Regions from separate parts of the Herbiconiux dendrobii genome, predicted to be linked through region 2. Evidence: predicted binding sites of a transcription regulator. Region 2 holds the regulator's gene; the other holds the start of a gene.
What was found. Region 2 encodes LexA, which represses DNA repair genes until DNA is damaged. Its sites were predicted from a motif close to TCGAACANNTGTTCGA; they were not measured.
Positions count from the first base shown of each region.

Region 1: a site for LexA is predicted at 4,703-4,718, ahead of ACN4JJ_RS06820 (alpha-ketoglutarate-dependent dioxygenase AlkB). Genes of this name have one in related genera too.

Region 1 is NZ_JBLZQV010000002.1:405,116-414,884, reverse strand. It holds gene ACN4JJ_RS06845 (DUF3618 domain-containing protein) at 1-255, shown strand, start outside; gene hemQ (hydrogen peroxide-dependent heme synthase) at 330-1,088, shown strand; gene ACN4JJ_RS06835 (ferrochelatase) at 1,085-2,257, shown strand; gene hemC (hydroxymethylbilane synthase) at 2,278-3,213, shown strand; gene ACN4JJ_RS06825 (uroporphyrinogen-III synthase) at 3,210-4,022, shown strand; gene ACN4JJ_RS06820 (alpha-ketoglutarate-dependent dioxygenase AlkB) at 4,051-4,683, opposite strand; gene hemB (porphobilinogen synthase) at 4,800-5,798, shown strand; gene hemL (glutamate-1-semialdehyde 2,1-aminomutase) at 5,810-7,216, shown strand; gene ACN4JJ_RS06805 (hypothetical protein) at 7,290-7,664, shown strand; gene ACN4JJ_RS06800 (MDR family oxidoreductase) at 7,714-8,709, opposite strand; gene ACN4JJ_RS06795 (ABC transporter permease) at 8,794-9,597, opposite strand; gene ACN4JJ_RS06790 (ABC transporter ATP-binding protein) at 9,594-9,769, opposite strand, start outside.
Region 2 is NZ_JBLZQV010000003.1:20,957-30,725, reverse strand. It holds gene recA (recombinase RecA) at 1-584, shown strand, start outside; gene ACN4JJ_RS09095 (regulatory protein RecX) at 591-1,235, shown strand; gene miaB (tRNA (N6-isopentenyl adenosine(37)-C2)-methylthiotransferase MiaB) at 1,315-2,970, shown strand; gene miaA (tRNA (adenosine(37)-N6)-dimethylallyltransferase MiaA) at 2,977-3,909, shown strand; gene dapF (diaminopimelate epimerase) at 4,051-4,932, shown strand; gene ACN4JJ_RS09075 (class I SAM-dependent methyltransferase) at 4,957-5,565, opposite strand; gene hflX (GTPase HflX) at 5,606-7,198, shown strand; gene lexA (transcriptional repressor LexA) at 7,199-7,897, opposite strand; gene ACN4JJ_RS09060 (LysM peptidoglycan-binding domain-containing protein) at 8,145-8,549, shown strand; gene ACN4JJ_RS09055 (histidinol-phosphate transaminase) at 8,666-9,751, shown strand.

The DNA.
Region 1 (9,769 bases), on a different contig from region 2:
GCCCCCCAGCGCTCCAAGGCCGAACTGCTCGCCGACATCGAGAAGAACCGCGCCGACCTGCGCGCCACGCTCGACGCGATCGAGTTCAAGCTCAACGTGCCCAAGCAGGCCCGCCACGCGGCCCACCGGCTGAAGAGCAGCGTCAACCGCCTGCGGCACGACAACCCGGTCGTGTTCGGCACGGTGCTGGCCGGAGCCGTCGTGGCCGTCGGGGCCGCCGCCGTGCTCGGTTTCCGTTTCGCCGGCAAGAAGTAGCGTGCCGCCCGCCCGAGCATCCGCACGCCCCGCATCATCGCGTCACCGCACCACGATCACGAACGAAGAGGAACATGACTGACCCGACAGTCCAGTCGACCGTCCACACCGATGCCCAGCCGTCGGCCGCCCGCGATGTGGAGGACTCGGAGGCGGTGCCGGTCATCGGCTACACGCTCTGGGCGGTGTTCCGCCGCAACCCCGACGCCCCGCTCTTCCTCGACGGCGCCGAGGTTCCGGATGCCATCGCGCAGCTCGACGACACGATCGCCTCGGTCGAGGCGGAAGACGTCATGGTGCGCGGCCTGTACGACGTCTCGGGCCTGCGCGCCGACGCCGACGTGATGGTGTGGCTGCACGGCAGTGTGCCGGAGACCCTGCAGTGGGCCCTGCGCCAGCTGCGCCGCACGCGCGTGTTCGTCGACCTCCTCCCCACCTGGAACGCGATGGGCGTGCACCGCGACGCCGAGTTCTCGGCCAACCATCTGCCGGCCTACATGCGCGGCAAGGAACCGGCCGCCTGGCTCACCGTCTACCCCTTCGTGCGCTCCTACGAGTGGTACATCTTGCCCGAGGAGGAGCGACGCGCGATGCTGGCCGACCACGGCCGGAAGGGTGCGCAGTACCGCTCGGTGCTCACCAACACGGTGGCCTCCTTCGCCCTGGGCGACTACGAGTGGATCCTCGCCCTCGAAGACGACGACCTCATGAACCTGGTCGACCTGATGCGTCACCTGCGGGCGACGGATGCGCGGATGCACGTGCGCGAGGAGGTCCCGTTCTTCACGGGACGGCGCATCGACACCGCCGAGATCGTCGAGGTGCTGCAGTGAGCGCCCGGATCGTGCCCAACGCGAGCCCGGCCGCCGCATCCGGACCGGAGCACGTCACCGAGCCGGTGGCCTACGACGCCATCCTGCTCGCCTCCTTCGGCGGCCCGGAGGGGCAAGACGACGTCATCCCCTTCCTCCGCAACGTCACCCGCGGCCGCGGCATCCCCGACGAGCGGCTCGAGGAGGTGGCGCACCACTACCGCGCCTTCGACGGCATCAGCCCGATCAACGCGCAGAACCGCGAGCTCAAGGCCGCCCTCGAGGCGGAGCTCGCCGGCCGTGGCATCGACCTGCCGGTGCTCTGGGGCAACCGCAACTGGGATCCGTACCTCCGCGACGCCCTCACCGAAGCGGATCAGCGTGGTTTCCGTACCCTGATCGCGATCGCCACGAGCGCCTACAGCTCCTACTCGAGCTGCCGGCAGTACCGCGAGGACTTCGCGATCGCCCTGGACGAGACGGGCCTCGGCGGCACGATCACGATCGACAAGGTGCGCCAGTTCTTCGACCACCCCGGCTTCGTGCAGCCCTTCATCGACGGCGTCGGGAAGGCGCTCGCCGACGTCCGCGAGCGCTTCGAGGGCATCGATCCGACGCGCGAGATCGAGGTGCTCTTCACCACGCACTCGATCCCGAGCGCCGACGCCGAGCGCTCGGGCCCGGCCTCCCGCGGGTTCGGGCCGGACGGCGCCTACGCGGCGCAGCACCGGGCCGTGGCCGAGGTCGTCATGCTCGCCGCGGCGGGTGCGAGCGAGGTGCCCTGGCAGCTGGTCTACCAGTCTCGATCGGGCCCGCCGAGCCAGCCGTGGCTCGAGCCCGACATCAACGACGCCATCGCCGAACTCCCCGCCAAGGGCGTGAAGGCCGTGGTGATCGTGCCGCTCGGGTTCGTGAGCGACCACATGGAGGTCATGTGGGACCTCGACAACGAGGCCCTCGAGTCGTGCGCCGAGCACGATCTGTTCGGCGTTCGCGTGCCGACGCCGGGCGTCGACCCCTCCTACGTGGCGGGGCTGGTCGACCTGGTGCTGGAACGCGTGAACGGCACGCCCGTGGCCGAGCGCCCCGCCGTGACCGATCTCGGTCCGTGGTACGACGTGTGCCGCCCCGGGTGCTGTGAAAACGTGCGACTGGGCTTCAAGCCCGCGCTCTCCGGGATCGCGCCGTAGGCTGGCAGGAGGGCGGGAGCATGAGCGGAGCACTGCGCGTGGCGACACGGGGCAGCGCTCTGGCGCGCGCCCAGACCGGCCACGTCGTCGCTGCGCTGACGGAGGCGACCGGGATCGAGATCGAGACGATCATAATCACCTCCGAGGGCGACCGCTCCAAGGAGTCGCTGGCCAGCCTCGGCGGCACCGGTGTCTTCGCCAGTGCGCTCCGCGAGGCCCTGCTCGCCGGCGAGTGCGACTTGATCGTGCACTCGCTCAAAGACCTGCCCACCGCGCCGTACGACGGTCTCGTGCTCGGCGCCGTCCCCGAGCGCGAAGACCCGCGCGACGCCCTCTGCACCCGCGACGGACTCACCCTCGACGAGCTGCCCGAAGGCGCCTCGGTGGGCACCGGCTCGCCGCGCCGGGTGGCTCAACTGCTCTCGCTCCGGCCCGATCTGCGGATCGTCGACATCCGCGGCAACGTCGACACCCGTCTCGGTCGCGTGCGGGACGGCGACCTGGACGCCGTGGTGCTCGCGGCAGCCGGGCTCGGTAGGCTGGGTAGGCTGGACGCAGCATCCGAACTCTTCGCACTCGATCTCTGGCCCACTGCGCCGGGCCAGGGTGCGCTCGCGATCGAGACCCGAGAGGGAGACAGCATCCCCGAACTGCTGAGCATCGAACACCCGCCCACACGCACGGCGATCCTCGCCGAGCGTGCGGTGCTCGCTGCCCTCGAGGCGGGATGCGCGGCTCCGATCGGGGCTGCGGCCACCGTCGCCGACGACGAACTCCACCTCTCGGCCACCGTCTACCAGGCCGACGGCGCCGCCGAGCTGGGCTGCGAGCGATCCGCCAGCCTCCTGGGCGACGATCTGCTCGTGGCCGACCTGCTCGGCCAGGCCGTGGCCGCCCAGCTGATGGAAGACGGGGCTGCCGAGATCGCACCCCTCGGCCCGGGCGGCGCAGAGTGACCGCCTGGTCGCAGCGCCCGCTCGGCGGCTGGCGCATCCTCGTTCCCCGTGGTGGACCGTGGGGCCACGGCGTCGCGGCCGACCTGCGGGCCGTCGGCGCCAAACCGATCGTCGCGCCGATGATCAACTTCGCTCCCACCGAAGACGCCGAGACCCTCGAGCGCGCCCTGCAGGCCCTCGCCGCCGGCTCGTTCGACTGGCTGACCATGACCAGTGCGACGACGGTCGACGTGCTCACCGCCCACCAGGCCGTCGTTCCGCCGGAGACCCACATCGCCGCCGTCGGCGAGACGACCGCCGCCGCCCTCACCGCGGCCGGGTACAAGGTCGACCTCGTGCCGCCGGAGGACAACTCCGCGAAGGGCCTGCTGCGCGAGCTCAAGCGCTTCGAGCAGTTCGGCCCGGAGCTGCGCGTGCTCACGCTCCGCAGCGACATCGCGAAACCGGTGCTCACCGAGGGGCTGATCAAGCGCGGCCACACCGTCGAGTCGGTCGTGGCCTATCGCACCATCGGGGTGGAGGTCGATCCGCAGATCCGCGCCGACGTGGCCGCCGGGGCGATCGACGCGGTCTTCGTGACCTCGGGATCCGTCGCCGAGCAGGTGCAGCTTCAGCTGGGGCCGGTGCCGGAATCGACGCTCGTGGCCGCGATCGGCCCGCGCACGGCCGACGACGCGCGCGCCTACGGCCTTCGGGTGGACGTGATCGCCAAGGGCCGCTCCTCCGAATCGCTGATCAACTCGGTGATCGAGGTGGCCAACGCCCGCCGCGCCGAGGACCGCGACGAGGACGACCGCTCCGACTTCTGAGTGCGGGGCCGGCCGTCTCCACCGGGCCTCACCTGGGCCACACCGGCCGGAACTGCACGCTGATGCGCGGCCCGACCGCCTGCTTGGTCTTCAACACGGCGTGCTCGTGGGTGCGCTGACAGCTGCCGCCCATCACCACCAGATCGCCGTGCCCGACCGGGAAGCGCAGCGTCTCGCCTCCGCCCTTCGGCCGGACGGAGAGGGTTCTGGCCGCCCCCACCGACACGATCGCCACCATCGTGTCGCGATCGATGGTGCGACCGACCCGATCGCCGTGCCAGGCCACGCTGTCGTCGCCGGTGCGGTAGAAGCACAGCCCGGCCGTCTGGAACACCTGACCGGGCGGGCGCCCGTAGTGCTCGTTCAGAGCATCCTGAGCCCGGGTGAGCACGAGATCGGGGTAGACCGACCCGGCGCCGAAGCGGGAGACGAGCCGGGGCACCTCCACCACGCGGTCGTACATCTCCCGCCGGTCGGCCTGCCAGGGCACGTCGACCGCGAGGCGCTCGAACAGCGCGTCGGAGTTGGAGACCCACCCCGGCCGCAGGTCGATCCAGGCCCCGTCGCCGAGCACGGTGCGCTGCACGGTGCCCCCGAGACCCTCCAGGCCGGGGTCGGCGTCGAGGTCGTCGAAGAGCGAGGTCTGGAAGTCGATGTTCATGTCGCCATCGTACGCACATTCGAACATGTGTTCGACTTAATTGTCGCGCCCTGTGGAGAACGGGCCGGCTCTGCACAGGCGGCCGACGTCCAGCACGGTCGGCATAGGCTGGAGACATGAGTTCAGGATCGTTCCCCGATGTCCGGCCGCGCCGGCTCCGCTCCACCCCGGCGATGCGCCGGCTGGTCGCCGAGACGCGGATCGATCCGGCGCAACTCGTGCTGCCGCTGTTCGTGCGCGACGACGTGGTGGAGCCCGTTGCGCTCACCTCCATGCCCGGCGTGCTGCAGCACAGCTTCGACAGCCTGAAGGCCGCTGTCACCGAGGCGGCGGAGGCCGGCCTCGGCGGGGTGATGCTGTTCGGCGTGCCGGCCGACCAGGCCAAAGACGCTCAGGGCACCGCGGCCACCGACCCCGACGGCGTGCTCAACGCCGCCACCCGCGTCGTGGCGGCCGAGGTGGGAGACGCCCTCGTGGTGCAGACCGATCTCTGTCTCGACGAGTTCACCGACCACGGCCACTGCGGCGTGCTCGACGCCCGCGGCGCGGTCGACAACGACGCCACGCTGCTGCGCTATCGCGACATGGCGCTCGAGCAGGCGCGCGCGGGCTCTCAGCTGCTCGGCCTCTCCGGCATGATGGACGGCCAGGTGGCGGCGGTGCGCACCGCGCTCGACGCCGAGGGCTTCGAGGAGGTCGCCCTGCTCGCCTATGCCGCCAAGTACGCCTCCGCCTTCTACGGCCCGTTCCGGGAGGCCGTCGGATCGACGCTGCGCGGCGACCGCAAGACCTACCAGCTCGACCCCGCGAACCGCCGCGAAGGCCTGCGCGAAGCCGTGCTCGACGTGGAGGAGGGCGCCGACATCGTGATGGTGAAGCCCGCGCTCAGCTACCTGGATCTGGTCGCCGACGTGTCAGCGGCCGTTCCCGTGCCGGTCTGGGCGTATCAGGTGTCGGGCGAGTACGCGATGATCGAGGCCGCCGCGGCCAACGGTTGGATCGATCGGGAGCGCGCCATCCTCGAATCGCTCGTGAGCATCCGCCGCGCCGGCGCCGACGCGGTGCTCACCTACTGGGCGGTCGAGGTCGCCCGTGCTCTGAAGGGATCAGCATGACAGGGATCCGCATGACCGCGGTCACAGACACCACCACCGCCGCGTCGCTCGGCGTGAGCAACGCCGAGCAGTTCGAGCGGGCCCAGCGCTCCATCCCGGGCGGCGTCAACTCGCCCGTGCGCGCCTTCCGCTCGGTGGGCGGCACCCCCCGCTTCCTGGTCTCCGCGCGCGGGCCGTATGTCACCGACTCGGAGGGCGTCGAGTACGTCGACCTGGTGAGCTCGTGGGGCCCCGCCATCCTCGGCCACGCGCACCCCGAGGTGGTGTCCGCCGTGCAGGAGGCCGCCGCGCGCGGGCTCTCGTTCGGCGCCACGACGCCGGCCGAGACCGATCTGGCCGAGCTCGTGCGCGGGCGCGTGGAGGCCGGCGGTGTGCACCCGGTCGAGAAACTCCGCCTCGTCTCCACCGGCACCGAGGCCACGATGACCGCCATCCGGCTGGCCCGCGGGTTCACCGGCCGCGACGTGCTGATCAAGTTCGCCGGCCACTACCACGGGCACTCCGACTCGCTGCTGGCGGAGGCCGGATCGGGGCTCGCCACGCTCGCCCTCCCCGCCTCGGCGGGCGTCCCCGCCGCCACGGCCGCCCTCACGATCGTGCTGCCCTACAACGACCTCGGGGCCGTGCGCGAGGTGTTCTCGGCGCGCGGCGACGAGATCGCCGCCATCATCGTCGAGGCGGCGCCGGCCAACATGGGCGTGGTGCCGCCGGCGGCCGGCTTCAACGCGGCTCTCGCCGACATCGCGCACGCCCACGGCTCGCTGCTGATCGTCGACGAGGTGCTCACCGGGTTCCGGGTGGGCCCCGCGGGCTGGTGGGGCCTGGAGAATCCGGGTCACCCGGTGGCCGAACCGCATCAGGATGCTCCGGACGAGCTTCCCGTGCCGGCGTACGTGCCCGACCTCGTGACCTTCGGCAAGGTGGTGGGCGGCGGGATGCCGCTGGCCGCGCTGGGCGGGCGGGCCGACGTGATGGACCACCTCGCGCCGCTCGGCCCGGTGTACCAGGCCGGCACACTCTCGGGCAATCCGGTGGCGGTGGCCGCAGGGCTCGCCACCCTCCGCCTGGCCGACGCCTCGGTCTACGCCGCGCTGGACGCCACGGCCGGCACCGTCTCCTCGGCGGTGTCGGAGGCGCTCACGGCGGCCGGGGTCGCGCACAGCGTGCAGCGGGCCGGAAACCTGTTCAGCTTCACCTTCGGTTCCGACGTGGCACCGCGGAACTACGCGCAGGTGCAGCAGCAGGAGGCGTTCCGCTACGCTCCGTTCTTCCACTCGATGCTCGACGCCGGGGTCTCGCTCCCGCCCTCGGTCTACGAGGCGTGGTTCGTCACCGCCGCGCACGACGAGGCCGCGATCGGGCGGATCCTCGACGCCCTGCCGGCCGCGGCGGCGGCCGCCGCGGCAGCCCGCCGATAGATTCCCGAATCGTTATATCGCCCGCCGATGCAAACCCTGCCCTTCTTCAGCCAAGCCACGGCAGACTAGGACCATGGCCGTTCTCTTCGTCCACACCGATCGCCTCGAGATCCGTCTCACCCGCGCCGAGAAGGTGCTGTCGCTGCGCCGCACCGACCTCGTGGTGCCGCTGGAGAGCATCCGCTCGGCCGCGCTCACCGACGACCCGTGGGTGTGGGTGCGCGGCATCCGGGCGCCGGGAGCGGCGATCCCGCTCACCCTGGCGGTGGGCACGTGGAAGTTCCACGACGGCAAAGACTTCCTGCTCGTCAAGGGCACCCGCACCTCGGTGGTGATCGACCTCGAGGGTCAGGAGTTCTCGCGGCTGATCATCACCACCTCGCACTCGATCGAGCTGCTGCGCGCCCTGCGGCTGCCGCCGCTGGAGGGCACCGAGATCATCGACTGACCCCGGCGGCACCCGCCTCGCGGCACCGACCAGCTTCGCACCGAACAGCTCAGAGCGCCGGATCGACCACCGTGCGCCCGCGCACCTGACCGTCGAGGATCCGTTCGGCCACCTCGAGCGCGCCGCTCAGCGGCACGGTCTCGGTCATCGAGTCGAGCGCCGCGAGGTCGAGCTCCGACGCCAGCGCGGCCCACGCCCGCTCCCGCAGCGCGAGCGGCGCCTCCACCGAGTTGGCCCCGGTGAGGGTGACCGAGCGCAGGATGAACGGCATCACGCTGGCCGGCAGGTCGCCACCCTGGGCGAGACCGCAGGCCACGACCGTGCCGCCGTAGTTCGTCTGCGCCAGGATGTTCGCGAGGGTGTGGCTGCCCACGCTGTCGACGGCGCCCGCCCAGCGCTGGCGTTGCAGCGGCTTGCCGGCCTCGCCCAGCGGCGCGCGGTCGATCACCTCCGAGGCCCCCAGCCCGGTGAGATACCCGCCCTGCTCCTGCACCCGGCCCGTGGATGCCACGACCGTGTAGCCGCGCGACGCGAGGAGGGACACCGCGATCGAGCCGACCCCGCCCGCGGCGCCGGTGACCAGCACCTCGCCGGCATCCGGAGTCACGCCCGCGTCGTCGAGCGCCAGCACGGCGAGCATGGCGGTGAAGCCCGCCGTTCCGATCGCCGCCGCCCGCTGCGCAGAGATGCTGTCGGGAAGCGCGATCAGCGCATCCGGTCGCACCCGCGCCCGCGTCGCGAGGCCACCGTGCCGGGATTCGCCGATGCCGTCACCGGTCAGCACCACGAGGTCGCCCACGGCGAACCGCGGTGAACCGGAGGCCGCGACCCGGCCCACCACGTCGATGCCCGCGACCAACGGCCACTCGCGCACGACGCCCGGGCGGCCGAGCAGTGCCAGGCCGTCCTTGTAGTTGATGCCGGAGAACAGCACGTCGAGATCGACGGCCTGGTCGCCGCCGGTGCCGTCGAAGAACTCCCGCTCGTCGATCTCGAGCAGCTGCGCCCTCGATCCCTTCTCGGTCACCACGAGTGCGTCGGCCACGGCTTCTCCTTCGTCGGACGTGCTTCCTCGAACAGAGGGCGGATGCGGAACGGATCCGCTCTCCACGCTAGCCCCGCGACCGGCTCACGACACGTCGCGGCGCCAGCTGGTGACGTAGCCGATCACCGTGGCCACCACCGCGATGCCGGCGAGCACGAGCCCGCCCTGCCACCACTCCAGACCGGTGCCCGCGGGCGTGGCGATCAAGAAGATGCTCGACCCCACCAGGGCGTCGCTGGCCGCACCCGGCAGGAACTGGCCCAGCTGCGCCGACCAGTCGGTGATGCTCGAGCCGAACCGCAGCAGCGGCTCGAGGAACTGCGTGAACGCCAGCACGATCACGATCGCGGCGACCTGGCTGGGCACCAGGGTGCCGAGGCCGACGCCGATCACGGCCCAGAGCGCCATCGCCAGCACCGATCGCCCGACGAAGGCCCAGATCTCGGGCTCGCCGAGCAGCGGATCCACGCCGAACCCCGCGAGGACGCCCGCACCGGCACCCATCGAGGCCAGCAGCGCGATCACGCCGAACACGGCACCCACCAGCAGCATCGTGATGAACTTGCCGCTCAGGGCCACCACCCGGCGCGGCTGAGCGAGGAAGGTGGGCGTGAGCGACTGGAAGCGGAACTCGCTGGTGACCGCGAGGGCGCCGAAGAGTACCGGGAAGACGTAGCCCACCGAGGTGGCGAAGCTGTAGATGAGCAGTGGCAGCTGGGCCTCGGGCACGACCGGCCCGCCGGCCCGCGTGCCGACCCCGCTCAGGATGGCCGCGAGGCCGCCGGCGCAGAGCGCCACGTAGCCGACCATGATGATCGCGAGCACCCACCACAGGCGCGTGCTGAGAACTTTCGTGAGTTCCGATCGGATGGCCGCGACGAGCTTCACAGCGCGCCCTCCTCTCCGACCAGGGCGAGGAAGGATTCCTCCAGGCCCGTGCGCTTCTGCGAGAGGGCCGTGAGCGGTATGCCCGCGTCGAAGGCGAGCCGGCCGATCTCGGCGGCCTCGGCGTTCTCCACCAGCACCCCCGAGCGCAGCGACGCGACCGTGTAGCCGGCCG
Region 2 (9,769 bases):
GCCTGATGTCGCAGGCCCTCCGCAAGCTCACCGGTGGTCTCAGCCAGACCAACACCACGATGATCTTCATCAACCAGCTGCGCGAGAAGATCGGTGTCTTCTTCGGCAGCCCCGAGACCACCGCCGGTGGTAAGGCGCTGAAGTTCTACGCCTCGGTGCGGCTCGACATCCGCCGTATCGAGACGCTGAAAGAGGGCACCGACGCCGTCGGTAACCGCACGCGCGTCAAGGTCGTCAAGAACAAGATGGCGCCGCCCTTCAAGCAGGCCGAATTCGACATCCTGTACGGCATCGGCATCTCCCGCGAGGGCAGCCTGATCGACTTCGGTGTCGAGCACGAGATCGTGCGTAAGTCGGGCGCCTGGTACACCTACGAGGGCGATCAGCTGGGCCAGGGCAAAGAGAACTCGCGTCGCTTCCTCACCGAGAACCCCGACATCGCGCTCGAGATCGAGAACAAGATCCTCGCCAAGCTCGGTATCGGCGAGGTCGGTGCGGCGGCTCTGGCCGCGGCGACCGCCGCTGCGGGTGCCGGCAAGGTCGACTCGATCGAGACCAAGCTCGCCGCACGAAAGGGTGCGTAGCCCCGCATGAACGACATCGTGAGTCTCGATGCCGTGCGGCGGGGGCGTCGCTCCGCGCCCCGCGGCATCGAGGCTCACCCCTCGTCGCGGTTCGCCGCAGGTTCCTCCGACGAGGACTTCGACGACGACGAGCAGACGATGGTCGACGAGGTCTCGGATGAAGAGCGTCTCGAGCGCGTCAGCGACACGGTCGTGCGGGCGCTGGGGCGCCGCCAGTTGTCGGCCGACGAGACGCACGCGTTGCTGATGGCGCAAGGGGCATCCGACGCGGAGGCGGTCGTACTCGTCTCCCGGTACAGGGAGCTCGGTTACCTCGACGACGTCGCCCTGGCGGAGTCTCTGGTCGAGCGCCTGAGCGGGCGTCAGCACAAGAGCCGTCAGGTCGTCTTCCGCGAGTTGATCGCGCGCAAGCTCCCGGTCTCGATCATCGAAGACGCGCTCGATCAACTCGGCGACGACCAAGAGTTCACGCTCGCCCTCGACGCTGCGATGAAGAGGGTCGGTCAGCTCTCCTCCTACGACGACACCACCACCGAACGGCGGCTGCAGGCGTTCCTCGCCCGTCGCGGCTTCAATTCGGGGCTGGTGCGTGACGTCACACAGCGCGCCATGGCCACACGCAAGTCGTCCAAGGGGCCGCGGTTCCGCTGACCCCTGGTTCCGTCGACCCATTGTTCCTCTGAACCACGGTTCCGCCGAGGGGTCGGCGGGTTCGTAGACTAGGGGCACCATGAGCACAGTCAGCGAAGCCCCCACGATCATCGAGCCGTCGACGGCGTCGCTCGACGCCGCGGGCCGTGCGCGCACCTACGAGGTGCGCACGTTCGGCTGCCAGATGAACGTGCACGACTCCGAGCGGCTGAGCGGCTCGCTCGAGGCGGCCGGCTATGTCAAGGCCGAAGGCGTCGAAGCCGACGTCGTGGTCATCAACACCTGCGCCGTGCGCGAGAACGCCGACAACAAGCTCTACGGCAACCTCGGGCATCTGGCTTCGGTGAAGCGCCGGCACGAGGGCATGCAGATCGCCGTCGGCGGGTGCCTCGCCCAGAAAGACAAAAACGTCATCCTCGACAAGGCGCCCTGGGTCGACGTGGTGTTCGGCACCCACAACATGGGGTCGCTGCCCAGCCTGCTCGAGCGTGCGCGGCACAACGACGCGGCACAGATCGAGATCCTCGAATCGCTCGAGACCTTCCCCTCCACGTTGCCGACCAAGCGCGATTCGAGCTACAGCGGCTGGGTCTCGATCTCCGTCGGCTGCAACAACACCTGTACGTTCTGCATCGTCCCGTCGCTGCGCGGCAAGGAGAAGGACCGCCGCCCGGGCGAGGTTCTGAGCGAAATCCAGTCGCTGGTCGACGACGGCGCCATCGAGGTCACCCTTCTCGGCCAGAACGTGAACTCCTACGGTGTCGAGTTCGGCGACCGCCTCGCCTTCGGCAAGCTGCTGCGTGCCGCCGGGCAGATCCGGGGGCTGGAGCGCATCCGCTTCACCAGCCCCCACCCGGCCGCCTTCACCGACGACGTGATCGACGCGATGGCCGAGACGCCCGCCGTGATGCCGCAGCTGCACATGCCGCTGCAGTCCGGCTCCGATCGCATCCTGCGTGCCATGAAGCGCTCGTACCGGTCGGCGAAGTTCCTCGGGATCCTCGAGCGGGTGCGTGCGAAGATCCCGAACGCCGCCATCACGACCGACATCATCGTGGGTTTCCCCGGTGAGACCGAGGAGGACTTCCTCGAGACGCTCCGAGTGGTCGAGGAGGCGCGTTTCGCCTCGGCGTTCACGTTCCAGTACTCCATCCGTCCGGGCACCCCGGCCGCCACGCTGCCCGATCAGGTTCCGCGCGCGGTCGTGCAGGAGCGTTACGAACGCCTGGCTGCTCTGCAAGACCGCATCTCCTGGGAGGAGAACCAGAAGCTGATCGGCCGCCGCGTCGAGCTGCTGGTCGCCAACGGCGAGGGCCGCAAAGACACCGAGACGCGCCGGCTCAGCGGCCGCGCCGAAGACTCCCGCCTCGTGCACTTCGAGCTTCCCGAGGGCACGGAGCGTCCGCGTCCGGGTGATGTGGTCTCGGTCACCATCAGCCAGGCTGCTCCCTTCCACCTGATCGCCGACACCGATGGCGCGCCGCTCGAGGTGCGCCGCACGCGCGCCGGCGATGCCTGGGATCGCGCTCAGGCCGACTCCTGCGGCGTGCCGGCGCCGGTGGGGGCGGCCGGTGCATCCGCTGTGCCCGGGCGGGTGTCGCTCGGTCTGCCCTCGCTCCGGGTCGGTCCGCCGGTGCCGGTACCCGCTGCCACGAGCGCGGCCGCGGAGACCCGCGGCGTCGCGCACGGCCTCACCGTGCCGATCTACAGCCCCACCGACGACCTCCGCGGGTAGCGGCCGATGAACGCGCCGCAGATCGTCGCGGTCGTCGGCGCCACCGGAACGGGCAAGTCCGATCTGTCGCTCGACTTGGCCGAGCAGCTGGCCAGGGAGGGCCGAACCGCCGAGGTCGTGAACGCCGATGCCATGCAACTGTACCGGGGTATGGACATCGGGACCGCGAAGCTCAGCGAGCCCGAACGCCGTGGCGTCCCGCACCACCTGCTCGATGTGCTGCGGGTCACCGACGAAGCCTCGGTGGCCGCCTACCAGCGCGATGCCCGGGCAGCGATCGAGGGCATCCTGCAGCGCGGCGCCGTCCCCATCCTGGTCGGCGGATCGGGCCTGTACGTGTCGTCGGTGCTCTTCGACTTCCGTTTCCCCGGCCGCGACGACGCGGTGCGGGCGCGCCTGGAACGGGAGCTCGAGCAGACCGGCCCCGGGATGCTGCACCGCCGGCTCGCCGAGATCGACCCCGCCTCCGCGGCATCCATCGGCCCTCACAACGGCCGGCGGATCGTGCGCGCCCTCGAGGTGGTCGAGCTCACCGGGGCCCCGGTCTCGGGCACGCTGCCCGACGCGCCCGTGTTCTGGAAGCCCGCCGCGATCCTGCACCTCCGTCTCGACCGCGAGCAGCTGGTTCCGCGCCTGGACGCACGGGTCGAGCGGATGTGGGCATCCGGTCTCGTCGCCGAGGTCGAATCCCTGCTCGCGCACGGCCTCCGCGACGGAACCACCGCCGTGCGCGCCATCGGCTATGCCCAGGCGCTCGCCCAGCTCGACGGCACCAGCCCCGAGCCCGAGGCGGTCGCCGAGGCCCAGGCGCTCACCCGTCGCTACGCCCGCCGCCAGGTCAGCTGGTTCAAGCGCTACCCCGAGGCCCACGACCTCGACGCCGCCGCTCCCGAAACCCTCCACCGCACCGCAGCAGACCTCGCCCGGTCCCTCTCCTGACCCCCGATCCGAACGGATGGAGTCCGTCCTCCCGGGGTGGATCGGATGGAGCCTCAGTCCGCTCCCGGCGTGTAGCTCCAGCCAGTCGGAAGGCGGCCACGGCGCGCCGCAGGCCTCGGTGAGCGCCCCTAGACTTGGGGCATGGCGGCGGATCTGCACTTCACCAAGGGTCACGGCACGGGCAACGACTTCGTGCTCTTCACCGATCCGGAGGGCGAGATCGCGCTCAGCCCCACCCAGATCGCCGCGATCTGCGACCGTCACTTCGGGGTCGGCGCCGACGGCGTCATCCGCGCGGTCCGCTCGGCGAACCTCGACGCGGGCGCGGCGGCTCTGGCCGAAGACCCTGCCGCCGAGTGGTTCATGGACTACCACAACGCCGACGGCTCGGTCTCCGAGATGTGCGGAAACGGCATCCGGGTCTACGCCCGCTACCTGATCGAGAACGGCCTCGTCACGCTCGAGCCCGGTGAGACCCTGGTCATCGGCACCCGCGCGGGTGTGCGTGACGTGCAGCTGAACAAGCTCGGCTTCCAGGTCGACCTCGGCCGCTGGCGACTCGACGGCGGCGAGCCCCTCGTGCGGGCCAAGAACCTGCAGGTGGCCCGTCCCGGCCTCGGCATCAACGTGGGCAACCCGCACGTCGTGGTCGCCCTCGCCGACGACGAGGAGCTCGACGAGGCCGACCTGAGCTTCATCCCGCACATCGAGCCGCAGCCCGAAGCCGGTGCGAACGTCGAGTTCGTGGTGCCGGCCGAGCCGCTGGTGCGCGACGGCGTCGGCCACATCCGGATGCGCGTGCACGAGCGCGGCAGCGGCGAGACGCTGTCCTGCGGCACGGGCGCCGTCGCGGCCGCCCTCGCCACCCGCTACTGGGCGGGTGCGGGCGCGCCGAACAGCTGGAGCGTCGCGGTGCCCGGCGGCACGGTGGGTGTGCGGATGTTCCCCACCGAAGACGGCGAGCACGTCTCGCTCTCGGGCCCTGCCGAGCTCGTCTACGAGGGCGACCTGGCGCTCGGCTAGTGCCGGTCGGCGAAGCGCGCCCGGCTAGGCGCGGTTCCGCACCCTGAGGATGCGGTAGCCCTTGTTCGTGCTGGCCCGCGTCACCGACAGGGCCGGGAACCCGCCCTCCATCCACCGCTGCAGCGAGTCGGAGCCGAGGTTCTTCTGCACGACGAGCCACGCGTCCGATCCGGGTTCCAGGCGGGGCAGCCACTGCTGCAGCATCGAATGCAGCACGCCCTTGCCCACCCGGATGGGCGGATTCGACCAGATGGTGGTGAATTCGAGCCCCTCGGGAACATCTTCGGGCCGGCAGGCGTTGATGTTTTCGAGACCCATCATGTGAGCATTCCGCCGAACCAGATCCAGAGCCCGTTCGTTGACATCGACGGCCCACACCGTCGCGCGCGGTGATTCCAGGGCCAGCGTCAGCGAGATCGGTCCCCATCCGCAGCCGAGATCGAGCAGATTTCCGCCGGGCGGGGGAGTCGGGACATTCGCGAGCAGCACCTGCGTGCCGGTGTCGATCCGCTCGGGGCTGAAGATGCCCGAGGCCGTCACCACGTGGTGCGGCTGACCGGCCAGGGTGACCGTCAGCTCGCGGAGCGAGAGCTCTCCGGCCGGCTGTGCGGAGAAGTAATGCTCGCCATCCATAGAGGGAATCTAGCAAACAAGGAGGCTAGTCTTGACTGCAATGTCAGACCACACGACCCCTGAGGCCGAGAACGTAACCGAGAGAACGAGCGGCACCGAGGCCCGAGCCGGGAGCGGCGGAACGAGCGACGACGTCGTCGCCCGGGTGCTCGCCAGCGCCGAGAAGCGCTCGAGCGGCTACTCGCTCTTCGAGCAGGGTGCGGCGCAAGCGCTGCAGCGACCCGAGACCACGGGCCAGGTGCGCGACGGATCCGGCTACGACGGCGATCAGTTCGATCGTGAAGACCGCAAGTCGCTCCGGCGGGTGGCCGGGCTCTCGACCGAGCTCGAAGACGTCACCGAGGTGGAATACCGCCAGCTGCGGCTGGAGAACGTCGTCATCATCGGCGTCTACTCGCAGGGCTCGTTGTCCGACGCCGAGAACTCCCTGCGGGAGCTCGCGGCCCTCGCCGAGACGGCCGGTGCCGTGGTGCTCGACGGGCTGCTGCAGAGGCGGCCGACTCCCGACCCCAGCACCTACTTCGGCAAGGGCAAGGCGGAGGAGCTGCGCGCGATCGTGCAGAGCCTCGGCGCCGACACCGTGATCGCCGACACCGAGCTGGCCCCGAGCCAGCGGCGTGCACTCGAAGACGTGGTGAAGGTCAAGGTGATCGACCGCACGGCCGTCATCCTCGACATCTTCAGCCAGCACGCCAAGAGCCGCGAGGGCAAGGCGCAGGTCGAGCTCGCTCAGCTCGAGTACCTGCTGCCGAGGCTCCGCGGCTGGGGTGACTCGATGTCCCGCCAGGCCGGTGGCCAGGTGGGTGGCGCGGGTGCCGGTATGGGGTCGCGCGGTCCGGGTGAGACGAAGATCGAGCTCGACCGCCGCCGCATCCACACCCGGATGGCGAAGCTGCGCAAGCAGATCAAGGAGATGAAGCCGGCGCGGGATGCGAAGCGGGCCAACCGCAAGCGCAACGCCGTGCCGAGCGTCGCCATCGCCGGGTACACCAACGCGGGCAAGTCGTCGCTGCTGAACCGCATCACGAGCGCGGGTGTGCTGGTGGAGAACTCGCTGTTCGCCACCCTCGACGCCACGGTGCGCAAGAACGTGACGGCCGACGGCCGTCCCTACACGATCGCCGACACCGTCGGTTTCGTGCGGGCCCTGCCGCACCAGCTGGTGGAGGCCTTCCGCTCGACCCTCGAAGAGGTGGCCGACTCGGATGTCGTGGTGCACGTCGTCGACGCCTCGCATCCGGATCCCGCCGGACAGATCACCACGGTGCGCGACGTGATGGGCGAGGCCGGCGCGCGGGGCATCCCCGAGATCGTGGTCTTCAACAAGAGCGACCTGGTGTCGGACGACGACCGGCTGGTGCTGCGCGGACTCGAGCCGACGGCGATCTTCGTCTCGGCACGGTCGGGCGAGGGAATTCCCGAGCTGCTCGCGGCGATCGACGCCATCCTCCCCACGCCGAGCGTGGAGGTGGAGGTGCTGCTGCCCTACGACCGCGGCGACCTGGTGACCCTGCTGCACGAGAAGAACACGGTGCTCACCACCGAGTACGAGGAGGGCGGCACCTGGGTGCGTGCCCTGATCAACCCGGAGTTCGAGGAGCGGCTGAGTCCGTTCGCCGTCGTCCGCAGCTGATCACACCGCTCGGAGGACTGCGACCACCTTGCCGAGCACGGTGGCGTAGTCGCCGAGGATGGGCTCGAAGTTGCTGTTGCGGGGGAGCAGCCAGGTGTGGCCGTCTCGCTGGCGGAACACCTTCACGGTGGCCTCCTCGTCGAGCATGGCGGCCACGATGTCGCCGTTCTCGGCCGTGTTCTGCTGCCGGATGACCACCCAGTCGCCGTCGCAGATGGCGGCGTCGATCATCGACTCGCCCACCACCTTCAGCATGAAGAGGTCTCCGTTGCCCACCAGCTGACGGGGGAGTGGGAACACCTCGTCGACCTGCTGCTCGGCGGTGATCGGGATGCCCGCGGCGATGCGGCCCACCAGCGGCACCAGGGTGGCGTCTCCCACGGGGGGTGCGGAATCGGCGTCGGGTGAGGCCGCCCCCTCCTCGATGCTCGGGATGTCGATCAGCACTTCCATCGCCCGGGGGCGGTTGGGGTCGCGGCGCAGGTAGCCGCTCAGCTCGAGCTGGTTGAGCTGGTGGGTCACGCTGGAGAGCGAGGCGAGGCCGACGGCGTCGCCGATCTCGCGCATGCTCGGCGGGTAGCCGCGGGAGGTGACCGAGCGCTGGATCACGTCGAGGATCGCGAGCTGCTTGTCGCTCAGGCTCTTGCGGCGCCTGGTGCGGCCGGAGTCGTTCGCCACGGAGACCTGCTTTCTGCTCACATCCGGAGCCCCGGATTACTGCGGCCGGATGCCGCTCGGGACCCGATGTCGGTGGTTGGTGATTGAGTTCACCTGTTGATCGAAACTGTATCCGAGAACTGCTCGAATACGCACATGTCTTCGAGTGTGTCGCGCATTTCCCGTTCGATTTCGACTTGACGAACCTTTAATTCGAATATATCTTCGGAACATAGCTTCGCACCGGCGGTCCCGGCCGACCGTCGGTGCGAATACCTCAGGAGGAATCATGAGCATCGCAGCACAGCACCTCACCGCCCCCGGCTACACCGTCCGTGCCCGCACCGCCCCCGCAGAGCGCCTCGCTGCTCCGGTGGCCTCGACCCGCCTTCGTATCACGGCGCGCGGTCGCAAGGTGCTCGCGGGGGTCGTGGCGCTGCCGGTGGTCGCCGTGCTCGCGTCGATCGCGCTGTTCGGGGGTGGCTCGGCCGTGGCCACGGGCGCCACCGGCTCCGCCGATTTCGATTACCTGACGGTGCAGGCCGGCCAGAGCCTGTGGAGCATCGCCGAGTCGCTCGCTCCGCAGGCCGACCCGCGCGATGTGATCGCCGAGATCCGCAGCCTCAACCAGCTCAGCACCTCCTCGGTGCAGCCGGGCCAGCGCATCGCGATCCCGGCCGACATCGCGGAGTAGGGCACCTCGCCTCCGTTGCTCGGGCATCCATCGTTAGCGCCGTCCACCCTGCGGGGTGGGCGGCGCTTTCGTCTGCGCCGGGCCGGTGCCCTCACGCGGCCCGGTAGAATTCTGCGGTGACTTCTCTCGACGATCTGCCCATCCGGGACGACCTCCGCGGTCTCGAGCCCTACGGCGCGCCGCACCTGCACCTGCCGGTGGAACTGAACGTCAACGAGAACACGCATCCGATTCCCGAAGACGTGGCGCGCGACATCATCGAGTCGGTCGCCCGCGAGCTGCTCTCGATCAACCGCTACCCCGACCGCGAGTTCACGGCCCTGCGCGATTCCCTGGCCGCCTACCTCGGCGAAGGGTTCACCCGCGACAACATCTGGGCGGCGAACGGGTCCAACGAGGTGCTGCAGCACATCCTGCAGGCCTTCGGCGGTCCGGGGCGTTCGGTGCTCGGTTTCCCTCCCACCTACTCGATGCACTCCATCATCGCGGCCTCCACCGGAACCGAGTGGATCGCGGGGGAGCGTGACGCCGATTACCTCATCTCGCCCGAGACGGCCGTCGCCTGGATCGAGCGCACCGATCCCGACATCGTGTTCTTCTGCGCCCCGAACAACCCCACCGGAACGGCGCTTGGCCTCGACACGGTCCGTGCGGCCTACGACGCCTTCGACGGGATCGTGTTGGTCGACGAGGCCTACGCCGAGTTCATGCCCGGCGGCGAGCCCAGCGCGCTCACCCTGCTCGAGGGCCGGCCGCGTCTGATCGTCTCGCGCACGATGAGCAAGGCCTTCGCCTTCGCCGGGGCGCGACTGGGCTACCTCGCTGCCGATCCGGCGGTCACGGATGCGCTGCGACTCGTGCGTCTTCCGTACCACCTCTCCGCGCTCACCCAGGCCGCGGCGGTCGCCGCGCTGGCCCACGCGCCCGAGATGCTGGCCATGGTCGACGACATCAAGGAGCAGCGCGACCGCATCGTCTCCGGTCTCACCGAGCTCGGCTACACGCCGTGGCCGAGCGCCGCGAACTTCGTGCTCTTCGGCGGGGTCGAGAACCCCGAGCAGCTGTGGCAGCAGCTGATCGATCGCGGCATCATCATCCGCAACCTCAGCATCCCGAACCACCTCCGGGTGAGCGCCGGCACCCGCGCCGAGACCACCGCGTTCCTCGACGCGATGCGCGAACTCACGCCCGTCCGCTCCTGAGAGACGCCCGTCGGTGCT